2 regions of the Faecalibacterium sp. Marseille-Q4164 genome follow, and region 2 is predicted to be linked to the other one. Evidence: predicted binding sites of a transcription regulator. Region 2 holds the regulator's gene; the other holds the start of a gene.

Region 1 (3,412 bases), on a different contig from region 2:
TCAAAGAGGCTGTTGCACAAGCCCCAACAAAAAAAGACCAGAGTTGTTTCGCCAAAAGGCGTTACAACTCTGGTCTTTTGCTTTCTTTCATGTGAACAGTGCGGCGGCTTCTTTACCACTCTTCTTCGTCAGCGCCCACCCTTGTGCGGTGGAACATACTCTCCACAATGGCGCAGTATTTATCCGCCAGACAGACGATGACCGCCTCCCGGCAGGTCGGGATATGGCGGAAGGTCAGGGGCCACATGTGGCTTGCAATGATGTTCTGCTCCTTTTTGGTAATGCCGAACACCCGCTGTGCGTTCACACAGGCAGACCCCGGGTGGGAAAAGCCGTGCATCTCAAACAGATGCCGCAGGCCGTGGAAAGAGCCCTGCTTGTGCCAGTCATAGAGATAGAAATCATGGAGGAAGGCCCCCACGGCCAGCGTGGTCTCATCGGCTCCCAAATGGAAGCGGTGGTTGATCCAGCAGCTGACCACGACCACATTCTTGCAGTGCTGGTAGGTGGTCACATCACCGTGCTGGATAAACTCACGCATTTCCTGCACCTTGGGGTGATGGTCGTACTGTTCCAGAATAGCGGACAGGCGCTCCCGTTCCGTTTGTGAAAGCTGCATGGAAAATTCCCTTTCCTTTTGTCAGAAACGCCGGGCTCAGCTCCGCAGCTGAACCGGGTTGGAGCTGCCGAAGTTCTCAGCAGCCGAAGGATTTTCGCGGGTCAGGCTCAGGTCCACCAGATACTGCTTGCCGTCGCCCAGTGCTTCCAGCTCGGCCAGCTTGGCCTCGGCAGAAGCCTTATCCGGGTACCACTGGATGAGGAAGAAGTTTTCCTCCTCCACGCCGTAATACAGCCACTGGCCGTCTGCCCGCAGCAGGTCGTCCAGATGGTCCACCTCGTCGCCGTCGGTCAGGCCCAAGCCCTCCTCGGCGTAGACATTTTCAGGTTCCACCTGCAGCACCTCGATGACCTGAATAGCGCTCTGTAAGTATTCATCCTGCGAAATGCTCTTGTCCGAGCGTTCCCAGCCCGTCAGGAATGCCTGCATCAGCAGGTTCTTCACGGAGATCTCCGGCTTCATTGCCATAACATATTCCTCTTTCCTCGTTTGTTTCCGCTGACCAGTATACGCTAAAAATTGTGAAAGGTCAACTATTTCTTTATGAATTTTTTGTAGCAACGCACAAAAGGCATTTTGTTCCAGTTCATTTCTGAACTTTTTATGAAACCCCTTGATTTTTAACCCGCATCGGTGTATATTAGCACTCGAAAGATATGAGTGCTAAGAAGATGCAGCATCGGCTGCTTCTTTTGCATTGCCGCTCCTTTTGCGAGGGGCCGGATCTGAATACTGTACAAAAGAGGTTTTGTATTATGGCGAAGAAAGAATTTCAGGCTGAAAGCAAAAAACTGATGGACATGATGATCAACTCCATCTACACCAACAAGGAGATCTTCCTCCGTGAGCTCATCTCCAACGCTTCGGATGCCATCGACAAACTTTATTATAAGAGCCTGACCGATCCTTCCGTGGGCATGAACAAGGGCGATTTCCGCATCCTGCTCACCCGCGATAAGGACAATCGCCTGCTGACTGTCTCCGATAACGGCATCGGCATGACCAAAGAAGAGCTGGAGCAGAACCTGGGCACCATCGCCCACTCCGGTTCTCTGGACTTCAAGAAGGACAACAAGGACGAGAACATCGACATCATCGGTCAGTTCGGCGTAGGCTTCTACTCCGCCTTCATGGTCGCCGACAAGGTCACCGTCATCTCCAAGGCATACGGTGCGGATGAGGCCTGGCAGTGGGAGTCCAGCGGTGCTGACGGCTACGAGCTGACCCCCGCTGAGAAGGACACCGCCGGTACTGACATCATCCTGCACATCAAGGACAGCACCGATACCGACAATTACGAGAACTTCCTCGATGAATACGGCATTGTGGCCATCGTCAAAAAGTACAGCGACTATGTGCGCTATCCCATCCAGATGGAGCGGGAAAAGAGCCGCCAGAAGCCCGAACCCGATCCCAAGCCCAAGGACTACAAGCCGGAGTGGGAGACCTACACCGAGCTTGAGACCCTGAACAGCATGGTGCCCATCTGGAAGAAGCAGAAGAGCGAGGTCACCGATGAGGAATACGCCAGCTTCTACAAGGATAAGTTCAACGATTACTCCGACCCCGCCCGCGTCATCGTGAGCCGCACCGAGGGCACCGCCAACTACAACGCCCTGCTGTTCGTGCCCAGCCATCGCCCCTATGATTTCTACACCAAGGAGTATGAGAAGGGTCTGGCTCTGTACGCATCCGGCGTGCTCATTATGGAAAAGTGCGCAGACCTGCTGCCCGATTACTTCAGCTTCGTCAAGGGCATTGTGGACAGCCAGGATCTGAGCCTGAACATCAGCCGCGAGATGCTGCAGAAGGACAACCAGCTCAAGCTGATCCACAACGCACTGGAAAAGAAGATCAAGAACGAGCTGCACTCCATGCTGGTCAACGACCGCGAAAAGTACGAGGCATTCTGGAAGGAGTTCGGCCGCCAGATCAAGTTCGGCGCTTACTCTGATTACGGGATGCACGCTGAGCTGCTGCGCGACCTGCTGCTGTTCTGGTCTGCCAAGGAGCAGAAGATGGTCACCCTGCAGGAGTATGTGGACAAGATGCCTGCCGAGCAGAAGTTCATCTACTTTGCCGCCGGTGACTCCACGGACCGTCTGGCCAAGCTCCCCGCCGCCGAGCTGGTTCTGGACAAGGGCTATGATGTCCTGCTGCTGACCGAGGATGTGGATGAGTTCTGCCTGCAGATCATGCGCAGCTACCCCCGCAAGGATGCCGAGGGTAAGGACGGCACCGTGGAGTTCAAGAACGTCAACAGCGGCGATCTGGGCCTTGAGACCGAGGACGAGAAAAAGGCCGCTGAGGATGCCACCGCCGAGAACAAGCCCCTGTTCGATGCCATGAAGGACGCTCTGGACGGCAAGGTCAAGGAGGTCAAGGTCTCCACCCGCCTGAAGGATCACCCTGTCTGCCTGAGCGCCGACGGCCCCCTGTCCATCGAGATGGAGAAGGTGCTCTCCAAGCAGCCCGGCAGCGAGGGCGTGAAGAGCGACAAGGTGCTGGAGCTGAACATCAACCACCCCGTGTTCGCCGTGCTGAAGGCCGCACAGGAGGCCGGTGATACCGACAAGGTCAAGAAATACAGCAGCCTGCTCTATGCACAGGCTCAGCTGATCGAGGGCCTGCCCGTGGATGATCCCGCCGCTTACGCCGAGGCCGTTTGCAGCCTGATGAAGTAATTTCCTTTCCCACAAATAAATTACCCCCTTAACAAAAGGGTCGTGCTCCGCTATAATAAAGTGGAACACGGCTTTTTTGTTTTAGGAGGATTCTGCCCCATGGAGCCCA
Region 2 (3,412 bases):
CCTGTGGGCTTTCAGGATCTGTCTATTGTGGGCATCGTCGGCCGTGACGTGGTGGACAGTGGAATGCGGAAGATCCAGAACGCCACCATCCTGCTGCTGGCTGGGCTGTTCTTCTGCGCAGGCATCGTGCTGGTGCACGGTGTCCGCATCGATGCCCGCCTGCGCGTGGAGGAAAAGGAGCGCGCCCTCCGGCAGGAAGGGGAGGCCCGCCAGCAGATGGAGGACCTGGCCAACACCGACGGCCTGACCGGACTGTATAATGAACGCTATTTTGACGCATTGTTGAAAGAAAACGAGCTGAACAGGACACCGTTTGTCCTGTTCTACCTCGACCTTGACCGTTTCAAGCCTGTGAACGACCGTTACGGCCACGATGTGGGCGACCAGCTGCTCAAGGAGGTGGCCAGCCGCCTGCGGGGCTGCGTGCGGGAGAGCGATGCGGTGTTCCGCATCGGCGGGGATGAGTTCGCCCTCATCGTCAACGGAGCCGTAACGGAGGGGTTCTGCAAGAGCCGGGTGGAAAAGATCAAGGCAGCCATCCGGGAGCCTTACCGCCTGAAGGATGCAGAGGTGCAGGTCGGCACCAGCTGCGGCTGTGCGGTCTACCCCTGCGACAGCGACGATGTGCGTGCCATCCGCATCCTGGCCGACCACCGGATGTATGAGGATAAGCAGCGCTCCGGCCGGAGCTGAATGAATAATTCCCTTCCTGTTTCCACAGAATAACCATACTTCACAGAAATCTGGAAGCAAAACCGGAACATGGAAAGGAAGGGAACCTTATGAAAGCAACCGGCATCGTGCGCCGCATCGACGAGCTGGGGCGGGTGGTCATCCCCAAGGAGATCCGCCGCACCCAGCGCATCCGCAGGGGAGACCCGCTGGAGATCTTCACAACAGGGGATGGCGAGGTCATCTTCAAAAAGTATTCGCCCATGGGGGAACTGAGCGGGGTGACGGCCCAGTATGTGGATGTGCTGAGCAAGTGCTTTGCCCTGACGGCCTTTGTCTCAGACCGGGACCGCATTCTGGCGGCATCCGGTGCGGGCAGGCGGGATCTGGCAGACCGCAGCGTGAGCCAGCCGCTGGAAAAGCTGATGGACAGCCGCAAGCCCTACCAGAGCGATGGCAGCCCCGAAAAGGCATTGCTGCCCTGTGAGGGCTCACCCCGGGCGCTGCTGTGCGCTGTGCCCATCATTGCGGCGGGGGATGTCACCGGCAGTGTGGGCCTGCTTACGGAGGACCGCACTGCCCAGCCCGATGCCGCCCAGCTCAAGGCGGTGAACGTGGCGGCGGCATTTCTGGCAAAGCAGATGGAGGAATGATCTATTATATAGGAGAGCCGCCGCAGGGCGGCTCTTTTTTGTGCGGCCTTTATGACAGAATTATGAATCTTTCAAAACTTTTCTGAGAAGCTATTGACAGCGCCGCAAAATTGGATATAATGGTCTTAGCACTCAGGAAGAAGGAGTGCTAAAGAACAAAAAGCGAACGAAGGAGGCAGGCGCTATGACGATGGATGCACGCAAACAGCGTGTCTTGCAGGCGATCGTTGCGCTGTATGGCCTCGAGGGCGAGCCCGTGGGCAGCAGTGTGCTGGCAAACTACTTTGATATGGCAGTTTCCAGTGCCACGCTGCGCAACGAGATGGCCGCGCTGACCAAGCTGGGTCTGCTGGAGCAGCCCCACACCAGCGCAGGCCGTGTCCCCAGTGCCAAGGGCTACCGTTATTATCTGGATCATCTTCTCACCGATGACCAGCCGCTGGACCGTGTGACCCGCGCCCGTGTGGACGCGGTGTTCGCAAGCCTTGACCACGAGCCGGAAAAGCTGGCACAGGGTGCCGCCAAGGCGCTGGCCGCCATCAGCGGCTGCACCGCCGCCGTCAGCACCCCCTGTGCTGAGGATCTCTGCATCGCCCACTACGAGGTGGTGCAGGTGGGCCGCAGCGCCGCAGCGGTGCTGGCTGTGACCACTGCCGGTTATGTCCGCACCCGTGTGGCGCGGGTCCGCACCGGTCTTTCCCGGGAAAATGCAGCGGCGCTTGCCGCCCTGCTCAACCGGAACCTGACCTTTGTGGCTCCTGTTGATCTGTCGCCCCGGCTCCTTGCAGAGCTGTGCAGCCAGATCAGCCCGGAGCTGGTGCCGGTGATCAGCGCCGCCGCCGCCATCCTGCAGGATTCCACCCAGCCCCATGTGTATCTGGGTGGTGAGCAGTACCTGCTGGACTGGCCCCAGCTGGACGGCAAGGTGGGCAGCATCCTGAGCCTGCTGAACGACGAAGAGCAGGCCGCCGCCCTCATTGCACCCCCGGCAGAGCAGAGCGAAAGCATCCTGCTGGGCGAGGATCTGGAACCTCAGATCCCCGGCCTGTGCATCGTGAGTGACCGGTATCTGGTGGGCGGAGGCCTCTGGGGCTCCGTGGCCCTCATCGGCCCCACCCGGATGCCCTTCCAGAAGCTGATGCCGCTGCTCCACACCTTTGCCGATCAGCTTGGCGAAGGAATGAGCGGCAAACGAAAAGATACCCCGCAGGCAGCCGCACCCCGGCGGACTGTGATCTATAAGGAGGACCTGGAATGAGCGAAGAAACAAAAAAGACCCCGCAGGCAGAAGAACCTGCCGTGGAGCCCAACACCGCCGAGCAGGCCGCCCCGGAAACTGCACCTGAGCAGGCAGCGGCTCCCGAGACGAACGCTGAAGCGGCAGACCCCAAGAAAAAGGATGGCTTCTTCAACAAGAAGGCCCGGGAGCTGGAGGCTGTGAAGGCAAAGCTGGACGCGGCTGAGAAGAATGCCAATCAGGCCAAGGATCAGCTGCTGCGGATGGCCGCTGAGTATGAGAACTACCGCAAGCGCTCCACCCGTGAGGCTGACCAGAAGTTCAACGACGGCGTGTCCTTTGCCGTGAACCAGATCATCCCCATTCTGGATACGCTGGAGATGGCGGCCAACGCCCCCACCACCGACGAGAATTACAAGAAGGGCGTGACCATGACGCTGGACAAAGCCGCCAAGGCGCTGAATGCTCTCCATGTGGAGGAGATCGAGGCGCTGGGCAAGCCCTTTGATCCCAACTTTATGAATGCCGTGCAGCAGATCCCCGCCCCCGATGGGCAGGAGAGCGGCACCGTGATCACGGTTTACCAGAAGGGCTACAAGCTGGGCGATAAGATCGTCCGCCATGCCACCGTTGTTGTGGCAGAGTGATTTTGCAAGACCCCGCAAGGGTTTTCAAATATAACATCCGCTTGGTAACATTTGAGCATCATATAAACAAAAAACGTTCTGAATTTGAGAGGAGCTTTCATTATGAGTAAGATCATTGGTATCGACCTTGGTACTACCAACAGCTGCGTGGCTGTTATGGAGGGCGGCGAGCCCGTTGTTATCGCAAACTCTGAGGGTGCACG

The links. Region 2 encodes HrcA, which represses chaperone genes, less so after heat shock. Its sites were predicted from a motif close to TGTTAGCACTCNNNNNNNNNGAGTGCTAACA; they were not measured.
Region 1: a site for HrcA is predicted at 1,258-1,288, ahead of htpG (molecular chaperone HtpG). Genes of this name have one in related genera too.

Annotation. Positions count from the first base shown of each region.
Region 1 covers NZ_JAFREJ010000002.1:349,039-352,450, reverse strand. Annotated here, with positions in the region: gene J3352_RS04845 (HD domain-containing protein) at 113-619, opposite strand; gene J3352_RS04840 (hypothetical protein) at 656-1,087, opposite strand; gene htpG (molecular chaperone HtpG) at 1,375-3,303, shown strand; gene J3352_RS04830 (5-bromo-4-chloroindolyl phosphate hydrolysis family protein) at 3,403-3,412, shown strand, end outside.
Region 2 covers NZ_JAFREJ010000005.1:77,269-80,680, forward strand. Annotated here, with positions in the region: gene J3352_RS07350 (diguanylate cyclase domain-containing protein) at 1-693, shown strand, start outside; gene J3352_RS07355 (stage V sporulation T C-terminal domain-containing protein) at 783-1,325, shown strand; gene hrcA (heat-inducible transcriptional repressor HrcA) at 1,510-2,583, shown strand; gene grpE (nucleotide exchange factor GrpE) at 2,580-3,209, shown strand; gene dnaK (molecular chaperone DnaK) at 3,312-3,412, shown strand, end outside.